Regions from separate parts of the Mycobacterium simiae genome, predicted to be linked through region 3. Evidence: predicted binding sites of a transcription regulator. Region 3 holds the regulator's gene; each other region holds the start of a gene.
What was found. Region 3 encodes LexA, which represses DNA repair genes until DNA is damaged. Its sites were predicted from a motif close to CGAACANNTGTTCG; they were not measured.

Region 1 (7,222 bases), 110 kb from region 3:
GTACGTGCCGCACCCTGCGTCCACGTAGACTCGTCTGGCTGTAGACGAAGAGCGCAACACGAAAGAATGAGGTAGGACGGCGATGAGCGGCCATTCCAAGTGGGCCACCACCAAGCACCAGAAGGCCGTCAAGGACGCACGCCGGGGCAAGGAGTTCGCCCGGCTGATCAAGAACATCGAGGTCGCGGCCCGCACCGGCGGCGGCGACCCGGCCGGCAATCCGACGCTGTACGACGCCATCCAGAAGGCGAAGAAGACGTCGGTGCCCAACGACAACATCGAGCGGGCCCGCAAGCGCGGCGCCGGCGAGGAAGCCGGTGGGGCCGACTACCAGACGATCATGTACGAGGGTTACGGACCCAACGGCGTGGCCGTGCTGATCGAGTGCCTCACCGACAACCGCAACCGCGCGGCCGGCGAGGTCCGGGTGGCGGTCACCCGTAACGGTGGCACCATGGCCGATCCGGGCTCGGTGTCCTACCTGTTCACCCGCAAGGGCGTCGTCACGCTGGAAAAAAACGGCCTGAGCGAAGACGACGTCTTGGCCGCCGTCCTGGACGCCGGCGCCGAGGACGTCAACGACCTAGGGGAGAGCTTCGAGATCATCTCCGAGCCGACCGACCTGGTCGCGGTGCGCACCGCGCTGCAGGACGCCGGCATCGACTACGAGTCCGCTGAGGCCAGCTTCCAACCCTCGGTCAGCGTGCCGGTCGACGTGGACGGTGCCCGAAAGGTGTTCAAGCTCGTCGACGCGCTGGAGGACAGCGACGACGTGCAAAACGTCTGGACCAATGTCGACCTGTCCGACGAGGTCCTGGCCGCCCTAGAAGAAGACTGAGCCCAGGAGTAGGCCGCGTCAGTCGTACCCGTGGTGCATGTCCTCGACAATGCGCGGGTTGTCCAGCGTTGACGGTTCCAGTGGACGCGGCGCAATGTCGTCGGAGAACACCGTCGCGGCCTGCAGGACCCGCGAGTTGAGGTAGCGCAGCGGCGGCGCGTCGGCGGGCATGGAGGGCACCGGCGCGGGCGCCGCCCGACCGGCCGGCGCGGGGCTGGCCAGCACGAAGCCCCAGTCGCCGAATGTGGGCACGTGCACGTGGTAGGGCGTGACGGCGTAGCCCGCGGAACGAATCGTCGACACCGTGCGCCAGAATGCAGTCGGCGTGGAAAACGGACTGCCCGCCTGCACCACGACCAACCCTGCTGGCGAAAGCGCCTGCGCGACAAGGGAATAGAACTCGATCGAATACAGCCGGCCGAGAACCGGGGTGTCCGGGTCAGGCAGGTCGACGATGACGGCGTCGAAACCACCTGACGGGCGCAGCTCCGGGTGGCCGACGCGCAGCCAGCGCATCGCGTCGTCGATCACGACGGCGACCCGCGGGTTGTCCAGCGCCGCGGCATTGGCGTCGCGCAGCGTCGTGCGCGCGACTTCGATCACCGCGGGATCCAGCTCCACCTGGACGATCCTTTCGATCCCGTTCTGCCGCAGCAGTTCTCGTGCCGCCAGACCGTCGCCGCCGCCCAGTACGAGCACCGATCGGGCGCCCCTGCCCAGCGCGGGGTAGACCAGGCTCTCGGTGTAGCGGTATTCGTCGCGGGTGGAGAACTGCAACCCGCCGTCGAGGTACAACCGGGTGTCGTTGCCGCGGCGGGTGACCACGATCTCCTGATAGGCGGTGTGCCGGTAGGCGATGATCGGGTCGGCGTAAAGACGTTGCCGGCTGGTCGTTTCGATGTCGTGCGCGTTCACGAGCAGCACGATCAACAGCCCCAGGGCAGCGGCCAGCGCGGCCAGCGCCGTCGCCAGCTGCGGCAGCGAGATGACGTGCCGCAGCAAAAACGTCGCCACGATGGCGGCCGCCACCAGGTTGATGACGCCGGTGGCCGCCGCGCCGCGGATCATCCCGAGGTGCGGCAGCAGGGCGAACGGCCAGACCAACCCGCCGACCAGCGCGCCCAGGTAGTCGGCCGCGGTGAGGTTGGCCAAGGTGCGGCCGGCGTCGGTCGCCCCCGAGGTGCGACCGCGCTGCAGCAGCGTCATCAGCAGCGGCACCTCGGCGCCGACCAGGCCACCGATCAGCGCCGTACCCACCGCCAGCACCCAGGTCGAACCGACCGCTCCGTCCAGAAACGCATATACGGCGTACAACGCCGCCGCGGACAACCCGCCGACGACGCCCAGCAGCGCCTCGACCGCGACGAAGACGATGCCCGCACGCCCCAGCAGCGGCTTGACCACCAGGGCGCCCATCCCCAGGGCGGCGATGTAGCCCGCGACGATCAGGGAGGTTGCGACGATGCCGCCGCCGTTCAGGCTCGCCGAGAGCGTCAGCAGCGCCAATTCGTAGATGATGCCGCACGCCGCACACGCCGCGACGGCCGCGAGCAGCACGGCCCGCCACCGTGTCGACGGCCGCACCGGGCCGACCGCCTGCTGCCGGGTCGTCACATCGTTGCCTCCCTTGCTATTTGGTTCCGCCCGGACCGCCGGGACTGCCGCCGGATCCGCTGGACGGTGCGCCCGGCGTGAAGCCAGGTCCGAGATAGATGAACGAGCCGTGGTTGTATCCGGCGTTGAGACTTTCGACGCGGATGCTGCACGGGTGAGCGCCGTCGGGGCCGACGATCACGATGTTGTTGCTGTAGCGCAGGTAGTCGTTGCCGCCGGCACTGGCGCGCGCCTCGGGTTCCTGATACTCGGCGAGCGTGTCGGCGATATGGTCGGGCGATCCGCTGCAGAGGTATCGCGTGCCGTTGGCGTCATGGGCGTACTCGTGGTAGTGGCTCGCGATGTAGGACCCGACGTCCTTCTGCAACAAGATGATCCCGAGGATCAGCGATATCACCGAGGCCGCGGCCAGACCGCCGGCAAGCCAGAGCAGTTGCCTGCCCGTCACGGTCGCCACCGGCTGGCCGTGTGGACCACCTCGCCGCCGACGGGATTGCGCGGGTACAGATGCCACGTCTGCCAGCGCCAGCCGGTGCCGTCGGGTGCGGCGGCCAGCACGGTCAGCGCGGCGTCGTCACCGGGGAAGGTGCCGCCGAGCCAACCGATTTCGGTTCGGCAGCGCTCACGCAGCTCGCTTGCCAGCCGGCGAAACGACGTCTCGTCGTGGCTGCCGGTGTGCGAATGCAGGCGGTAGCCCGACGCCTCGGCGTGCTCGGGCAGCGTTGCGGCGTCGCTGCCCGCGGCGCAGGAAACCTGCTCGGAAAAGCTGCTGGCCGCATGCTCGATGGTCACCAGATGCGAGGCGCCCAACACGCCGAGGCGCAGCACGCCGCCGCCGGGATGGTGCAGCACATGGCTGGCCAGCAGCGGCGGGGCGGGCGCGTTGAGCGCGAGTCCGAGCTTGCTGCCGGACACGTCGGCCGGGGCCACGGCGAGCTGGTAGAGCGGCACCGCGCGTCCTACGGCGCGGCCGGCGGCGCGGGGTAGACGGTGAGCTCACCCGGGGACACGGGCTTGCCGATCGAGATCTCCCAGGGCGTGTCGGGGGCCCAGCGCTCGAAGGACAGCAGCACCGTCTCATCGGCGTTGGCGCAGTCGACGAACTCCATCTCGCCGCCGGCCGGTAGGCCCGTCGTGCCCTCGGTGGTGTACGAGGCCTTGCCGCGCTCGGACTCCCGAAACGTCGTGCCGTCTACCACGGCCGGGTCGCCGGGCTGCAACGTCAGGTCCTTGCGGGTGACCCACATGACCAGCTCTAGCCGGCCGTCGTCGTATTCGACGCCGAACCAGGTCGGCAGGTCGCCGCCCTCCAGCAGGTGCTCCCACCACACGAATGGTCCCTGGCGGAAGGTCACCGACCCGCGCACCAGGTAATCGATGCCGGCGTAGCTGACGACGGCGCCCGGGCCCAATTGACGCGGCCCGAACTGCGGCATGGCGTCGAAGGCCATCGGATCGATGCGTCCCTGCGGCCGCGGGGCTTTCGAGAAGCGCCGCGACGCGATCAGCAAGACCACGATCGACGCGATGAACAGCACCGCGGCCAACACCACTAGCAGCGTTCCCACGACAGACCCTTCCGGCGCCGCGACGGCGGAGCAAACGTGGGCCTAAATTAACAGCTTTTGGCAGGGGCCGAGGCGTGTCCTGTTCGGCGCGGTCGGACGCGACCGTTACGCTATCGAACAGCTGTTCGGGACGTCGGTCTGCACGAAGTGGGAGTGGGAGCATGCGCGTGATGGGCATCGACCCCGGACTGACCCGATGCGGGTTGTCCGTGGTTGAGAGCGGCCGCGGGCGCAGGGTGGTGGCGTTGGACGTCGACGTGGTCCGCACCCCGTCGGATGCCGCGCTGCCCCAACGACTGCTGGCGATCAGCGATGCCGTCGAGCACTGGCTGGACACCCACCGGCCCGACGTGATCGCGATCGAGCGAGTGTTCTCGCAGCACAACGTGTCGACCGTGATGGGCACCGCCCAGGCCGGCGGCGTGATCGCGCTGGCGGCGGCGCGGCGCGGCATCGACGTCCACTTCCATACCCCCAGCGAGGTCAAGGCGGCGGTCACCGGCAACGGCGCCGCCGACAAGGCGCAGGTCACCGAGATGGTCACCAGAATCCTTACGCTGCAAGCCAAACCGACCCCCGCCGATGCGGCCGATGCGCTGGCGCTGGCCATCTGCCATTGCTGGCGGGCGCCGATGCTGGCCCGGATGGCGGCCGCCGAAGCGTTGGCCGCCCAACAACGCCGGGCCTATCGGGCGAAGCTGGCCGCCAAGACGGCCCAAGCCAAGGCCGCTCAGGCGGGAGCGCGACGATGATCTCCTCGGTACGCGGTGAGGTGCTCGAGGTGGCGCTCGATCACGTGGTGATCGAAGCCGCCGGCGTCGGCTACCGGGTGAACGCGACACCGTCGACGCTGGCGACGCTGCGGCAGGGAAGCGAGGCCCGGCTGATCACCGCGATGATCGTGCGCGAGGACTCGATGACGCTGTACGGGTTTCCCGACGGCGAGACCCGCGACCTGTTCCATACGTTGCTGTCGGTGTCCGGGGTGGGGCCGCGGCTGGCGATGGCGACGCTGGCGGTGCACGACGCCGCGACACTGTGCCAGGCGCTGGCCGACGGCGACGTCGCCGCGCTGACCCGGGTGCCCGGCATCGGCAAGCGCGGTGCCGAGCGCATGGTGCTGGAGTTGCGCGACAAGATTGCGCCGATGGGCGCGCCCGCGGCCGCGCCGGCGGGTGTGGGCCGCAACGGCCACGCGGTGCGCGGCCCCGTCGTCGAAGCTCTCGTCGGCCTGGGTTTCGCGGCCAAGCAGGCCGAGGAAGCCACCGACAGCGTGCTGGCCGCCAGCCGCGAAAACGGTGAGCAGGCAACGACTTCGGGCGCATTGCGGGCCGCGCTGTCGCTGCTGGGTAAGTCCAAATGAACGAGGACTTCGCCGACGATCATGCCGACCGTGACCTCTCGCCGGCGCTCACCGTCGGCGAGGGCGACATCGATGTCAGCCTGCGGCCCCGGTCGCTGCGGGAATTCATCGGACAGGCGCGGGTCCGCGAACAGCTGCAGCTGGTCATCGAGGGAGCCAAGAACCGCGGCGGCACACCGGATCACATCCTGCTGTCCGGACCGCCCGGGCTGGGCAAGACCTCGCTGGCGATGATCATCGCCGCCGAACTGGGGTCGTCGCTGCGGGTGACCTCGGGCCCGGCGCTGGAGCGCGCGGGGGATCTGGCCGCGATGCTGTCCAACCTGGTCGAACACGACGTCCTGTTTATCGACGAGATCCACCGCATCGCCCGGCCCGCCGAGGAGATGCTCTACCTCGCGATGGAGGACTTCCGGGTCGACGTCGTGGTCGGCAAAGGCCCCGGGGCCACGTCGATTCCGCTCGAAGTCGCGCCGTTCACGTTGGTCGGCGCAACCACCCGGTCGGGTGCCCTGACCGGACCGCTGCGGGACCGGTTCGGCTTCACCGCGCACATGGACTTCTACGAGCCCGCCGACCTGGAGCGGGTGCTGGCCCGATCCGCGGGAATCCTGGGCATTGAGCTGGGTGCCGAGGCCGGTGCCGAGATCGCGCGGCGCTCGCGGGGCACACCCCGCATCGCCAACCGCCTGCTGCGCCGGGTCCGCGATTTCGCCGAGGTGCGCGCCGACGGGGTGATCACCCGCGATGTCGCCAAGCAGGCGCTGGAGGTCTACGACGTCGACGAACTCGGGCTGGACCGGCTGGACCGGGCCGTGCTCTCGGCGCTGACCCGCAGTTTCGGCGGCGGCCCGGTCGGGGTTTCGACGCTCGCGGTCGCGGTCGGGGAGGAGGCGGCCACCGTCGAGGAGGTGTGCGAGCCGTTTCTGGTGCGGGCGGGCATGATCGCGCGGACACCGCGCGGCCGGGTAGCCACCGCACTGGCCTGGACGCATCTCGGTATGACGCCGCCATCCGGGGTTTCGCAGCCCGGCTTGTTCGACTAGGGAGGCACCATGATCACCGCCGGATTGGTATTCGCCGCGTTGGCGGCGCTGCTGCACGTCTACATCTTCACGATGGAATCACTGACCTGGACCTCGGATCGCACCCGCGCCACTTTCGGAACGACACCCGAGGAGGCCGAGATCACCCGCCTGCTCGCGTTCAATCAGGGCTTTTACAACCTATTCCTGGCCATCGTGACCGGAGTCGGAATCACCGCGCTCGCGCTGGGACACCGGTGGGTGGGTGCCGCACTCGTCTTCGCCGGCGTCGGATCCATGGCCGCGGCCGCGCTGGTGTTGGTGTCGTCGGCGCGGGACAAGGCCCGGGCCGCGGTGACGCAGGGACTTTTCCCGGTCATCTCGATCGTGCTGCTCATTTTTGGCCTCAACGCGTAACCTCGCGGCGCTCGGGGTTACTTCCGGTCGCCGCAGGGTACCCACGCCGTGCTGAAGTAGCCCGGCGCAAAAGAGGAGATAGCCATGAAGAACGCACGAGACGGCCATCCAGGCAGATTGTGGATGCCACGCTCCCGCGGTGCGGTGTGCGGGTTGGTGCTGATCGTCCTGGGTGCATGGGGTGCGTTGATTCCGTTCATCGGCCCGCATCTCAATTTCGCGTACACACCCGACCGAGACTGGGCGTGGAGCACCGCCCGCGGCTGGTTGGAGGTGCTGCCGGGTGCTCTGACCGCGCTGGGCGGCTTGCTGCTGATCTTTTCTGGTAACCGCATCACCGCGATCGTGGGCGGCTGGCTGGCGGTAATCTCCGGCGCGTGGTTCGTCGTCGGGCGTG
Region 2 (7,222 bases), 840 kb from region 3:
GCGTCGGCCAGGGCGACCAAGTCGTCCTCGTCGGGATTGGTGGGCTCGTAGTTGAGCGGCCCAGCGTGGCGGACCAGATCCCACCCGCGGGGTGCGGTGATTCGGCCCGCGTGACCGACGCACAAGTCCCACGAATGCGGTTCGCGCGCGGTCGCCAGCGGTCCTACGACCGCCGTCGAGTCCGAGTACACGAACGTCAAAGTCGCCACGGCGTAATGCGGGCACCCGGGCCGACAGCAGCGACGGGGAACGTTCACGTCCGAAAGGCTATCGTGCGGAAACGCCGCCGAAGCGCGGACACGCGCAACCGCTCGGGCCGCGATGTCCAACCGTTACCATCGGCGCGTGGGCGATTGGCGCAGTTTCCCGCGCAACGGACGACCGGCGGGCCGCGCGGCTGCACACCGGGCAACTCGGCGCGGCCGCGATATGCGCGGTCCTTTGCTGCCGCCGACGGTGCCGGGATGGCGCAGCCGGGCCGAGCGTTTCGACATGGCGGTGCTGGAGGCCTACGAGCCGATCGAGCGGCGGTGGCAGTCGCGGGTGTCCGACCTCGATGTGGCGGTCGATGAGATTCCGCGGATCGCCGCGAAGGATCCGGACAGCGTGCAGTGGCCACCGGAGGTGGTGGCCGACGGGCCGATCGCGTTAGCTCGGTTGATCCCGGCCGGTGTGGATGTGCGCGGCAACGCAACACGAGCGCGAATTGTGTTGTTTCGTAAGCCCATTGAGCGGCGCGCTAAAGATTCGGTCGAACTCGGCGAGTTATTGCATGAAATACTGGTGGCCCAGGTGGCGATCTATCTCGACGTCGAACCTACCGTCATCGACCCGACGATCGACGACGAATAACACAAATACTCAGTGCTCAGATGATGCCGCGCTTGAGGCGGCGGCGCTCCCGCTCGGAGAGTCCACCCCAGATGCCGAAGCGCTCGTCATGGGCCAGCGCGTACTCGAGGCATTCATGGCGTACCTCGCACCCCAGGCAGATCTTCTTGGCCTCGCGGGTGGACCCGCCCTTCTCCGGGAAGAAGGCCTCGGGATCGGTCTGCGCGCACAGGGCACGGTCCTGCCATTGGTCGGGGGTGGGCTCCGGCAACGGCTCGGGCTCGAATGCGGCTGGCGCGTCAGGAACCACGGTCAAGTGCGGCCGGATGATTGGGGCCGGCGCGGAGCTGATCGTGGCGCGCTCAGTGCTAGGTATGACGCCCCGTAGGTGTTCGTAAGACATGCGTCGTACGCCTCCTCAGCTTCATTTTGGGAGAGTGGATGACTTCCGCTGTTCTGATGTGACAGACATTCGAACAAGTGATCGAATCTCGGTCTGCGACACCGGAACCGGCCGGCCAACCGGGAAATGACACTGATGTGATTAGACACGGGTTAATCTGCCGGGTCAAGCGTTACGGCGATTTTCCATACCATCTCGTGATCAATTTCCGGCGTTTCTGTTATCGCGAGCCGTCGGCGTGTTCATCACAACCTTCATCACAACAACCCGGCCCACTGTGACCGAACGGTACTGTCGTCCGGTGTGAAGGTCACCGTTCTGGTCGGCGGAGTCGGCGGCGCCCGGTTTCTGCTGGGTGTTCAACAGTTCCTCGGTCTGGGTCAGTTCGCCACCGACGAACAAGATTCCGGCCACGAGCTGACCGCGGTGGTGAACATCGGCGACGATGCCTGGATCCATGGAGTTCGGGTTTGTCCGGACTTGGACACTTGCATGTATACCTTAGGTGGAGGTGTCGATCCCGAGCGGGGGTGGGGGCACCGCAACGAAACCTGGCACGCCAAAGAGGAATTGGCGCGTTACGGGGTGCAGCCGGATTGGTTCCAACTCGGTGATCGGGATTTGGGCACGCACTTGGTACGCACCCAGATGCTCAACGCCGGCTACCCGCTGTCGCAGATCACCACCGCGCTGTGCGACCGGTGGCGGCCCGGCGCGCAGTTGGTGCCCGCCAGCGACGACCGCTGCGAAACGCATGTGGTGATCACCGATCCCGCCGACGACAGCCGCCGCGCGATCCACTTCCAGGAGTGGTGGGTGCGCTATCGAGCCAAGGTGCCGACCCACAGCTTCGCGTTCGTTGGCGCCGAAACGGCCAGCGCCACAACCGAAGCGGTGCAGGCCATCGGCGAAGCCGACATCATCATGCTGGCGCCGTCGAATCCAGTGGTGAGCGTCGGCGCGATCCTGGCCGTGCCCGGTATTCGCGGCGCGCTGCGGGCGGCGGCAGCTCCCGTCGTCGGCTATTCGCCGATCATCGGCGGAAAGCCGTTGCGCGGCATGGCGGATGCCTGCCTCGAGGTGATCGGCGTGGAATCCACCGCCGAGGCCGTGGGCCGGCATTTCGGCGCCCGCGCCGGCACCGGCATCCTGGACTGCTGGTTGATCCACGAGGGCGACGTTGCCGACATCGACGGCGTCGCGGTGCGCGCGGTGCCGCTGTTGATGAGCGATCCGCACGCGACGGCACAGATGGTGCGCGCCGGACTCGATGTTGCGGGTGTGGCGGCGTGACCGGTCCGCGAGAGCATGGCACCGCCGCGGCGATCGAGATCCTGCCCGTCACCGGACTCCCCGAGTTCCGTCCCGGCGACGATCTCGCTGCGGCGGTGGCGGCGGGTGCGCCGTGGCTGCGCGACGGCGACGTCGTGGTGGTCACCAGCAAGGTGGTCTCCAAATGCGAGGGCCGGCTGGTGGCGGCGCCTGAGGACCCGGACGAACGCGACGCGCTCCGGCGCAAGCTGGTCGACGCCGAGGCGGTACGGGTGCTGGCCCGCAAGGGCCGCACGCTGATCACCGAGAACCGGCTGGGATTGATTCAGGCCGCCGCCGGGGTGGACGGATCCAACGTCGGCCGAACCGAACTCGCGCTGCTGCCGATTGACCCGGACGGCAGCGCCGCCCGCCTGCGGGCCGCGCTGCGCGAGCAGCTCGGCGTCAACGTCGCGGTGGTGCTCACCGACACGATGGGCCGGGCCTGGCGCAACGGTCAGATCGACGCGGCGATCGGCGCTTCCGGTTTGGCTGTGCTGCATGGATATTCGGGTGCGGTCGACGAGCACGGCAATGAACTGGTGGTCACCGAGATCGCGGTGGCCGATGAAGTGGCGGCGGCGGCCGATCTGGTCAAAGGGAAGCTGACCGCCATGCCGGTGGCCGTGGTGCGGGGGCTCAACGTCGCCGACGACGGCAGCACCGCCCGCCAGCTGCTGCGGCCCGGTGCCGAGGATCTGTTCTGGCTGGGCACCGCCGAAGCCATCGACATGGGCCGCCGGCAGGCGCAGCTGTTGCGCAAATCGGTGCGCCAGTTCAGCCGGGAGCCGGTGCCGCCGGAGCTGATCGAGGCGGCCGTCGCCGAGGCACTCACCGCACCCGCGCCCCACCACACCCGGCCGGTGCGGTTCATCTGGTTGCACACCCAGGCCACCCGAACGCGGCTGCTCGATCGCATGAAGGACAAGTGGCGTAGCGACCTTTCCGGCGACGGCAAGCCCACCGACGCGATCGACCGGCGGGTGGCACGCGGTCAGATCCTCTACGACGCACCCGAAGTGGTCATCCCGTTCTTAGTGCCCGACGGCGCGCATTCCTATCCCGACGCCGCACGCACCGCGGCCGAGCACACCATGTTCACGGTCGCGGTCGGTGCGGCCGTGCAGGCGTTGCTGGTCGCTCTGGCCGTGCGGGGCGTAGGCAGTTGCTGGATCGGCTCGACGATCTTCGCCGCCGACCTGGTGCGCGACGAACTCGGCCTACGGCCCGATTGGGAGCCGTTGGGCGCCATCGCGATCGGATACGCCTCCGAAGAAGCGCGCGCCGACGGCCTACGCAATCCCGTGAATCCTGGGGATCTGCTGATCCGCAAGTAATACTGACCCGGTGAAGAGGTTCGCGGGCAAGGCGGCCGCCTCGGCCGACAAGGTCCGCGGTGGCTACTACACGCCCGTGCCGGTGGCGCGATTCCTGGCACGCTGGGTGCTGCAGGCCGGACCACGCGTCCTCGAGCCGTCCTGCGGCGACGGACGCATCCTGCGTGAGCTGGCCGCGCTGAGCGACCGGGTGCGGGGGGTGGAACTGCTGGCCGGGGAGGCCGCGAAGTCGCGAGTGTTCGCCGCGGTGGACACTGCGAACCTGTTTCAATGGCTGGCCGACGACGACGCCGGCTGGGACGGGGTCGCCGGCAATCCACCCTACATACGGTTTGGGAATTGGCCAGCCGCGCAACGTGATTCGGCCCTGGAACTGCTGCGTCAGGAGGGACTGCGGCCGAGCCGGTTGACCAACGCCTGGGTACCCTTCGTGGTGGCCAGCACGGTGTCGGTCCGCGACGGTGGACGGGTGGGTCTGGTACTGCCTGCCGAATTACTGCAAGTCGGTTACGCCGCACAATTGCGCGAATTTCTGCTCAGCCGGTACCGCGAAATCACTCTGATCACATTTCGGGACCTGGTGTTCGACGGCATTCTGCAGGAAGTCGTGTTGTTCTGCGGGGTGGCCGGCGCGGGGCCGGCGCGGATTCGCACGATCCATCTCCCCGACGCCGATGCGCTTGCCGACGCGCAGCTGGACGTGGCGTCCGCGCCCGCACTGCTGCACGAGCAGGAGAAGTGGACCAAGTACTTTCTGGGCCCGCCCGCGATCGAACTGCTGCGTACGCTGAAGCGCTCCGACGCCCTGACCCGGCTCGGGACGATTGCCGATGTCGACGTCGGAATCGTGACCGGCCGTAACAGCTTCTTCACCTTCACCGATGCACAGGCCAACGCGTTGGGGCTGCGGCCGCACTGCGTTCCCCTGGTGTCGCGCAGTAATCAACTGTCCGGCCTGATCTACGACAGCGATTGCCGTGCAACCGATGTCGCGTCCGGGCACCGGACCTGGCTGCTGGACGCCCCGGACCACCCGACTGATGCCGCGCTGGCCGCCCACATCGACGACGGCGAGATAGCGGGCGTGCACCGCGGCTACAAATGCTCGATCCGCACGCCGTGGTGGCGCACCCCGTCGATGTGGGTCCCGGACCTGTTCCTGCTCCGCCAAATCCACCTGGCCCCCCGGTTGACCGTCAACGCCGCGGCGGCGACTAGCACCGACACCGTGCATCGGGTGCGGGTCGACCACAGCGTGGACCCGTCCGCCCTGGCCGCGGTGTTTCACAACAGCGCGACGTTCGCGTTCGCCGAGATCGTGGGCCGCAGTTATGGTGGGGGCATCTTGGAACTGGAGCCGCGGGAAGCCGAGCAGCTGCCCATTCCCCCGCCGGCCCGGGCGGGCGCCGACCTGGTCGCGGATGTCGACCAGCTGTTGAAGGCCAACGAGATCGAGAAGGCGCTCGACGTCGTCGACCGTCGCGTCTTGATCGACGGGCTGGGCTGGTCGCCGGACACCGTGTCGCAGTGTCGGGCGGCGTGGCACACGTTGCGCGATCGCCGGGCCCGGCGCGGTGCCCGATGAGCATCCGCGACTCCGCGATCTCGATGCTCACCGACTGGTGCGCGCCCGACGCGGCCCAGGACTCGTTGCGTCATGCCGTGCTGGCCTTCGTGCTCGCTCGCCCTGATGCCTGCCGCCGCGACTGCGCACCCGGCCATGTCACCGCGTCGGCGATCGTGCTCGACCACACCGGCACTCAGGCGCTGCTGACGCTGCACCGCCGGCTACGCCGCTGGGTGCAGCTCGGCGGCCACTGCGATGACGACGATCCTGACGTCGTGGCCGCGGCGCTCCGCGAGGCCGTCGAAGAATCCGGTGTCCCCGATCTGCGAATCGAGGCTGAACTGGCGGCAATTCACGTCCACCCGGTCACCTGCTCGCTGGGGGTTCCGACCAGGCACCTGGATCTGCAATTCGTCGCCCACGCACCGCCGGGCGCACAGATCGCGATCAGTGCGGAGTCCGAAGACTTACGTTGGTGGCCGGTCGACGCCCTGCCGGCGGGCACGGATTATGCGCTTGCCCAGCTGGTCTCGCAGGCCACCCGTCGAGCGTGACTACGGCGTCGTGTCGGGGCGGCGGCTAGACGTCGCTCGAGTAGCGGATCCCGCCGTCGGGAATGGCGACGCCCGGCCACACCCGGGCTCCACGCAGCAGCTCGCAGCGGGCACCGATGTCGGCGCCGTCGCCGATGACCCCGTCGCGGATCAGCGCGCGTGGACCGATGCGGGCACCGAAGCCGACGATCGAGCGCTCGATCACGCTGCCGGCCTCGATCTTGACGCCGTCGAAGATCACCGCGCCGTCTAATCGCACCCCGGGCCCGATCTCGGCGCCGCGCCCGACGACGGTGCCGCCGATCAACACTGCGCCGGGCGACACCGCCGCACCCTCGTGCACCAATCTCTCGCCATGATGACCGCCCAGGGCCGGGGAGGTGACGATACCGCGCACCAGGTCCGAGGAGCCGCGGACGAAGTCGTCGGGGGTGCCCATGTCCCGCCAATAGCTGGCATCGACGTAGCCGCATATCTTGACGTCGGGGTCGGAGAGCAGCGACGGGAATACCTCGCGTTCCACCGAGACCGGCCGGCCCCGCGGGATCCGCTCGATGATTTTGCGCTCGAAAACGTAGGTGCCCGCGTTGATTTGATCGGTCGGCGGATCCTCGGTCTTCTCCAGAAAGGCCAGCACGCGATTCTTCTCGTCGGTGGGTACGCAACCGAACGCGCGCGGGTCACCGACACGCACCAGGTGCAACGTGACGTCGGCCTCGTGGGTCCGGTGCGACTCGACCAGCGCGGAAAGGTCGGCGCCGGAAAGCACATCGCCGTTGAACACCATCGCGGTGTCGTGCCGCAGCCTGTCGGCGATGTTGGCGATACCGCCGCCGGTGCCCAGCGGCTCCTCTTCGGTGACGTAGTCGATTTCCAGGCCCAGTTGCGACCCGTCACCGAATTCCGCTTCGAACACCGCAGCCTTGTAGGAGGTGCTCAAGATGACGTGTTGGACACCGGTCGCGGCGATCCGCGACAGCATGTGCGTGAGAAATGGAACCCCCGCGGTGGGCAGCATCGGCTTGGGCGCGGACAGGGTCAGCGGCCGCAATCGGGTGCCTTTGCCGCCGACCAGGATCACCGCATCGACCGAGGAGAGTGCCATTCAGCGCCGCCCTTCTGCCGGTTTCCCGGCCCGCTGCCGACGCGAGCTACGCACCATCAGCCGGGAGCGCAACGCCAGCGATGCCCGCAACGTCCAGCGCAGCGGGGCCAGCCA
Region 3 (7,222 bases):
CCCCGGCGCAGCTCACCGCGCTGGAAAAGGCCGTCAAGGTCAAGGTGATCGACCGCACCGCGCTGATTCTGGACATTTTCGCCCAGCACGCCACCAGCCGGGAGGGCAAGGCGCAGGTGTCGCTGGCGCAAATGGAGTACATGCTGCCGCGGCTGCGCGGCTGGGGCGAGTCGATGTCTCGGCAGGCCGGTGGTCGCGCCGGCGGCAGCGGCGGTGGTGTCGGTTTGCGCGGCCCCGGTGAGACGAAGATCGAGACCGACCGGCGCCGCATCCGCGAGCGGATGTCCAAGCTGCGTCGCGAGATCAAGGACATGAAGCAGGCGCGCGACACCCAGCGCAGTCGCCGGTTGCACAGCGACATGCCGTCCATCGCGATCGTCGGCTACACCAACGCCGGCAAGTCCAGCGTGCTCAACGCGCTGACCGGCGCCGGGGTGCTGGTGCAGGACGCGTTGTTCGCCACCCTGGAACCCACCACGCGGCGCGCCGAATTCGAGGACGGTCGGCCGTTCGTGCTCACCGACACCGTCGGATTCGTCCGGCATCTGCCCACCCAGCTGGTCGAGGCGTTCCGTTCGACGCTGGAGGAGGTCGTCGACGCCGACCTGCTGGTGCACGTCGTGGACGGCTCCGACGTCAACCCGGTGGCGCAGATCAACGCGGTGCGCCAGGTGATCTCCGAAGTCATCGCCGACCACCAGGGGGATCCGCCGCCGGAGCTGCTGGTGGTGAACAAGGTCGACGCGGCCAGCGATCTGACCCTGGCCCAGCTTCGGCACGGGTTGCCCGGCGCGGTTTTCGTGTCCGCGCGCACCGGCGAGGGCATCGACGCGTTGCGCCGTCGCATGGCCGAACTCGCCGCGCCCGCCGACACCGCGGTCGACGTGGTCATTCCCTACGATCGTGGCGACCTGGTCTCCCGCGTGCACGCCGACGGTCGCGTGCAGCAGGCCGAACACAGCGCGGAGGGCACGCACATCAAGGCCCGGGTCCCGGTCGGCCTGGCCGCGAGCCTGCGGCAATTCGCCGCGGACTGACGCGGGGCCGCCGCCGACCAACCGTCTGGTTGGTATATGTTGGGCGGCAGAGTCGATGTCGCCGGAGGTAGTCATGAGCAGTGCCATCAGGTACCAGCGCACCCTGTTCGAACCCGAGCATGAATTGTTTCGCGAGTCCTATCGGGCATTTCTCGAGCGCCACGTCGCGCCGTACCACGACGAGTGGGAGAAGGCGAAGATCGTCGACCGCGGCGTGTGGCTCGAGGCCGGCAAGCAGGGCTTCCTGGGCATGGCGGTGCCCGAAGAGTACGGCGGCGGCGGCAACCCCGATTTCCGCTACAACACGATCATCACCGAGGAGACCACCGTCGGCCGGTACAGCGGTATCGGTTTCGGCCTGCACAACGACATCGTCGCCCCGTACCTACTGGAGCTGGCCAGCGACGAGCAGAAGCAGCGCTGGTTGCCCAAGTTCTGCACCGGGGAACTGATCACCGCCATCGCGATGACCGAGCCGGGCACCGGAAGTGACTTGCAGGGCATCAAGACTCGCGCGGTCAAGCAGGGCGACCACTACATCCTCAACGGTGCGAAGACGTTCATCACCAACGGCATCAACTCCGACCTGGTGATCGTGGTGGCTCAGACCGACCCCGAGAAGGGCGCGCAGGGGTTTTCGCTGCTGGTCGTTGAACGCGGCATGGAAGGCTTTGAGCGCGGCCGGCATTTGGACAAGATCGGTCTGGACGCGCAGGACACCGCGGAGCTGTCCTTCACCGACGTCAAGGTTCCGGTCGAGAACCTGTTGGGGGAGGAGGGCAAGGGCTTCATTTACCTGATGCAGAACTTGCCGCAGGAGCGCATCTCGATCGCGGTGATGGCGGCCGCGGCGATGGAGCAGGTTCTCAACCAGACCCTGCAATACACCAAGGAACGCAAGGCCTTTGGCAAGCCGATCGGCAGCTTCCAGAACAGCCGCTTCGTGCTGGCCGAGCTGGCGACCGAGGCCACGGTGGTGCGGATCATGGTCGACGAGTTCCTCCGCTTGCATTTGGACAAGAAGCTGACGGCCGAGCAAGCGGCGATGGCCAAGTGGTACTCCACCGAAAAGCAGGTACACCTCATCGACCGGTGCCTGCAGCTGCACGGCGGCTACGGCTACATGCGCGAATACCCGGTCGCGCGTTCCTATCTCGACGCCCGAGTCCAGACGATTTACGGCGGCACCACCGAGATCATGAAAGAAATCATCGGTCGGGGCCTCGGCGTTTAGCCGTCGATCGGCCCCTCGCCAATCGGCGCGACGGCGGTCAACCAATTCCGGTGCCACGCAACACCCGTCGCGGCGACGCGATGTTTGTGACACGACCGCCGCATAAATTGCCGGCTTACCCTGCGGTGGCCCGGGTATGGGGCAAGATGATCGGTGCCCATGAATTGCTTCTGCGAGCGAGTTCAGCGTCGGCGAACTGTTGGCGTCGAACAGGGCCAGCGCGTGGCTGGCTGGTCGCGACACGGTCGTCCGCCCGCATCATTTCGACATCAAAGCGGTATCCGTTTTCGTAATATTCGCGAATTGCCTTCGTATTTCTTGTTCGCTAGAGCAAAGTTGTGCGAGCCCGGCGATAATACGAACCCTGGTGGGGTTTGTGTCCCGCGTTCGGGCTATGCCCGCGCGCACGGTACGGGCACGGCCATGCGCAAGGGCATGTCCGCCGGCTGGGAGGCTTGGTGAACGGAGGAGGAGGTCAATTGCGCAGGCTCGCCGGGCGGGCGCTGATCAGCGTGGCGACCACAGCGTTGGCCGTCGTGCTGCTCGCACCTACCGCCTCAGCGTCTCCGATCGGCGACGCCGAAGCCGCCATCATGGCCGCGTGGGACAAGGCCGGCGGCGACACCTCACCCCTGGGACCTCGTAAGGGCGATGTCTATCCGGTCGCCGACGGCTTCGCCTGCGACTTCGACGGCGGAAAAATGTTCTTCACCACGGCCACGGGCGCGAAATTCGTGTACGGGCCGATTCTGGAAAAGTACGACATGCTGGGCGGTCCGGCAGGCAGCGATCTAGGTTTCCCGACCATCAATGAAGTGCCCGGACTGGCGGGGCCCGACAGCCGAGTGGTGACCTTATCGGCTAGCGACAAACCCGTGATCTTCTGGACGCCCGATCACGGTGCGTTCGTCGTGCGCGGAGCCCTGAACGCCGCGTGGGACAAGCTCGGCAGTTCGGGCGGCGTGCTCGGCCCGCCGGTCGGCGACGAGACCTACGACGGCGAGGTGTCCGCGCAGAAGTTCGCCGCTGGGCAGATCTCCTGGAACCGCAAGACCAAGGAATTCACCACTGAGCCAGCGGGATTGGCCGACCAGTTGAAGGGCCTGCAGGTGGCGATCGACCCCACCGCGGCGATCAACATGGCCTGGCGCGCGGCCGGCGGCGCCGGCGGTCCGCTGGGCGCCAAGCAGGGCGGTCAATACCCGATCGGCGGCGATGGCATCGTCCAGAACTTCGCCGGGGGCAAGGTGTTCTTCACCCCGGCGACCGGTGCGAACGCCGTCGAGAGCAACATCCTGGCGAAGTACGAATCGCTCGGCGGCCCGGTCAGCAGCGACCTGGGTTTCCCCATCACCAACGAGTCCGACGGCGGCGTCGGGCCGAACAGCCGCATCGTCACGTTCTCCGCGGCCGACAAGCCGGTGATCTTCTGGACCTCTGACCACGGTGCGTTCGTCGTGCGCGGCGCGATGAAGGCCGCCTGGGACAAGTTGCGCGGCCCGACCGGGAAGCTGGGCGCGCCGGTCGCCGATCAGACCGTCGACGGCGACGTGATCTCGCAGAAGTTCACCGGCGGCAAGATCTCGTGGAACCGCGCGAAGAACACCTTCTCCACCGATCCGGCCAATCTGGCTCCGTTGTTGTCCGGTCTGCAGGTGTCCGGCCAGAACCAGCCGAGCAGTTCGGTGGCGGCGCCGCACGCCAAGAATTGGTACACCTTCAACTGGTGGTATCTGCTGGCGCTGGTCCCGCTGCTGGTCTTGGTGCTGCTGGCGGTGTTCATGGCATTGCGGTGGCGACGCAACCGCGCCGAACGTAAGGCCGCCGCCCCCTACGGTTTCGACCGCGATGCCGATGTGGGCGGTTACGACGACGCCGGCGAACCGCGTTGGGAATCGGATTACCCGCCCGAATACACCGACGCCACAACCGAGCACCTGTCCTACGGTGACGTGCACCGACAGGACCACCCAGGTGGCCCGACCGCCGACGCGCCGCGGGTTCGGTGGCCGCACTCACCAGAAACGGCCGAGCCGGACGATGATGGTGGACTTGCCGTGGGTTACGACGATCGCTCGTCGCCCGAAGCGGAGGGGCAGTGGACGGGGGCGGAGGCCGACGAGCGCGACCCGGACACGGTCGACACCGATTCCATCCCCAAGGTGTCGGCGCAGGATCTGCGGGAGGCGGGCTACGACGACGAGCCCCCGGACGCCGGCTATCCGGACGTGGCCCAGGAAGTTGTCGTCCCGGAGGGCGCCTATCCGCACGGCACCGGCACCGAATACCTCGACGTCGCCGATCCGGATGCTATTGCCGAGGCCGGGTATCCGGCCGTCGCCGACGAGGATGCCGCGTATCCCGAGCCGGGTTATCCGATCGCCGAGGAGGAGGCGGCGGAACCCGAATATCCGGACGTCGCGGTGCGGCACACGCCTCCGGATGTCGAGGGCGCGCGCGGCGCGGCGGCGTCGAGAAGCGGGCGACACGCGGCCGCCGACGACGATGCCGACTTCGCGCCGGCCCTGGGGCCGGCTGGGCGGCCCACCATCCACATGCCGCTCGACGATCCGTACGAAATGCCCGACGGTTACCCCATCAAGGCCAGCGCCCGCTTCGGGTTGTACTACACGCCGGACAGCGATCTCTACCACGACACCCTCGCCGAAATCTGGCTGTCTAGCGAGGAGGCCGCGCTGGTCAACGGCTTCACGAAAGCCGACTAGCGCGCCGATTAGGGTCGGGTCGGCAGCGCAGCTTCGTCGCTACACCTTGCGGATCACGGTGACGACCTTGCCGAGCACGGTCGCCTCGTTGCCGGGAATGGGGTCGAACGCGGGGTTGTGCGGCATCAACCACACCTGGCCGTTGGCCCGCTTGAACGTCTTGACGGTCGCTTCGCCGTCGAGCATCGCGGCGACGATGTCGCCGTTGTCGGCGACATTCTGCTGTCGCACCACCACCCAGTCGCCGTCGCAGATCGCGGCCTCGACCATCGAGTCGCCGACCACTTTGAGCAGAAACAGCGTGCCCTCGCCGACCAGCTCGCGGGGGAGTGGGAAGACGTCCTCGACGGCCTCTTCGGCCAGGATCGGTCCACCGGCCGCGATGCGCCCGAGCACGGGCACGAACGTGGGTTCCGGCAACGTGTCGGAGCCGGCGACCTCGGTGACCGGCGCGGCAGGCGCGCCGTCGTCGGCGCCGCGCACATCCACCGCGCGCGGGCGGTTGGGGTCGCGGCGCAGATAACCTTTGCGTTCCAGGGTGCGCAGCTGATGAGCCACCGAGGAAGTCGACGTCAGGCCGACGGCGTCGCCGATCTCCCTGATACTCGGCGGGTATCCGCGGCTGGTCACCGATTCCCGGATGACGTTGAGGATGGTGCGCTGCCGCTGGGTAAGCGATGAATCCACGGATTGCAACCGATCTGCGGGGCCGGCTGCGGCGGGGTCGTTGCTGTCGCTCATGGGACGAATGTAGCCGCCCGCCGGTCGATAATCAAACATGTGTTCGACTGGCGTGTCGGGGTCTGCCGGCCCGGAAGCGACGCGGGAATAAATCGCATCACCTCGCGAATAACAATGGTGTAACTCTCGATCGGATCGGGTATTTGGGGCTCATGTCAGTGGTAGCGGCCAGCGGAACTTGTCGGTGGCGTGCCCTAGCGTTTTGCTCGTGCGACACGCTTCGCTCAAATGTTCGGAGTTCGAACACACGAGCGATAGTGTCGAACACACGAGCGAGGATTTAGTCGACCGGAGGAACGCACATGACGCTCATGCACACAGTCACACCGCGCACCGGCGGCGTCCGACGCCCCGTCGACGGGCTGGTCGCACGTCCTCGTTACAGCCACGAACGGCCGGCCGGCGCGCCGATGCGCTACCGCGGCACGGGCGTCACGATGTCCATGGCGCCGCACCGGCGGCGGCCGGTCACCGTGAAGACGACGCTGGGCCTGGCGTTGATGGCCGGGATCATCACGCTCTGGTTGGGCCTGATGGCCAACCTCGGGCAGATCGCCAACGGGGAACCCGCCAACGCAGCTGCTCCCGTCCCGGATCGGCTGTCGGTCGTGCAGGTCGAGCCCGGCGAGTCCCTGCAGGACCTCGCGCACCGGGTGGCACCGGCGGCCTCGGTCCGCCAGGTTGCCGACCGCATCCGCCAACTCAACAACCTCAGCTCCCCGGCGCTGGCCGCCGGCCAGACGCTGATCGCGCCCGTCGGCTGACGCCGGCGAAAGCTGCTGCGCGCCAGAGCGTCTCCACGCTCGACGCGCGGCGAGCGCGGGTACCGCAGCTGCATTGGCCGGGCGGCAGAGCACCCGGGTACGCTCGGAGTGTTCGCCGAGAGGCTGGCACAACGAAGGAGCGGCGGCCCATGCACTGTCCGTTCTGCCGCCATCCCGACTCGCGGGTGATCGATTCGCGCGAAACCGATGAAGGCCAAGCCATTCGGCGCCGCAGATCATGTCCGGAGTGCGGGCGCCGGTTCACCACCGTGGAAACCGCTGTTTTGGCCGTAGTCAAACGTAGCGGCGTTACCGAGCCGTTCAGCCGCGAAAAGGTCATCCGGGGGGTCCGCCGCGCCTGCCAGGGCCGCCAGGTCGACGAGGACGCCCTGAACCTGCTGGCCCAGCAGGTCGAGGACACGGTGCGTGCCGCCGGCTCACCCGAAGTCCCTAGCCACGAGGTCGGCCTGGCGATCCTGGGGCCGTTGCGCGATCTGGACGAGGTGGCCTACCTGCGGTTTGCGTCGGTGTACCGATCCTTTTCCTCGGCCGAGGATTTCGAACGCGAGATCGCGTCGCTGCGTCAGCACCGCAAGGTATCGACGCCCGGCTGATCGATGCCCGACCTGCATCCGGACCTCGAGGCGCTCGCGCCGCTGCTCGGCACCTGGGCCGGCCGTGGGGCGGGTGAATACCCGACGATCCAGCCCTTCGAGTACC

Region 1: the regulator LexA is predicted to act here: its motif matches at 4,135-4,148, upstream of ruvC (crossover junction endodeoxyribonuclease RuvC).
Region 2: the regulator LexA is predicted to act here: its motif matches at 1,305-1,318, upstream of cofD (2-phospho-L-lactate transferase).

The regions. Positions count from the first base shown of each region.
Region 1 covers NZ_AP022568.1:449,283-456,504, reverse strand. The annotation lists gene G6N33_RS01960 (YebC/PmpR family DNA-binding transcriptional regulator) at 83-838, shown strand; gene G6N33_RS01955 (polyamine aminopropyltransferase) at 857-2,452, opposite strand; gene G6N33_RS01950 (DUF4247 domain-containing protein) at 2,469-2,900, opposite strand; gene G6N33_RS01945 (DUF2617 family protein) at 2,897-3,403, opposite strand; gene G6N33_RS01940 (DUF4178 domain-containing protein) at 3,412-4,020, opposite strand; gene ruvC (crossover junction endodeoxyribonuclease RuvC) at 4,182-4,772, shown strand; gene ruvA (Holliday junction branch migration protein RuvA) at 4,769-5,383, shown strand; gene ruvB (Holliday junction branch migration DNA helicase RuvB) at 5,380-6,429, shown strand; gene G6N33_RS01920 (DUF1304 domain-containing protein) at 6,439-6,825, shown strand; gene G6N33_RS01915 (hypothetical protein) at 6,910-7,222, shown strand, end outside.
Region 2 covers NZ_AP022568.1:1,401,231-1,408,452, forward strand. The annotation lists gene G6N33_RS06430 (DUF3499 domain-containing protein) at 1-257, opposite strand, end outside; gene G6N33_RS06435 (metallopeptidase family protein) at 430-852, shown strand; gene G6N33_RS06440 (WhiB family transcriptional regulator) at 869-1,234, opposite strand; gene cofD (2-phospho-L-lactate transferase) at 1,538-2,527, shown strand; gene G6N33_RS06450 (coenzyme F420-0:L-glutamate ligase) at 2,524-3,882, shown strand; gene G6N33_RS06455 (Eco57I restriction-modification methylase domain-containing protein) at 3,893-5,467, shown strand; gene G6N33_RS06460 (NUDIX domain-containing protein) at 5,464-6,003, shown strand; gene manB (mannose-1-phosphate guanylyltransferase) at 6,029-7,108, opposite strand; gene G6N33_RS06470 (glycosyltransferase family 2 protein) at 7,109-7,222, opposite strand, start outside.
Region 3 covers NZ_AP022568.1:556,564-563,785, reverse strand. The annotation lists gene hflX (GTPase HflX) at 1-1,037, shown strand, start outside; gene G6N33_RS02545 (acyl-CoA dehydrogenase family protein) at 1,111-2,271, shown strand; gene G6N33_RS02540 (sunset domain-containing protein) at 2,730-4,997, shown strand; gene lexA (transcriptional repressor LexA) at 5,037-5,738, opposite strand; gene G6N33_RS02530 (LysM peptidoglycan-binding domain-containing protein) at 6,041-6,502, shown strand; gene nrdR (transcriptional regulator NrdR) at 6,652-7,116, shown strand; gene G6N33_RS02520 (peroxynitrite isomerase) at 7,120-7,222, shown strand, end outside.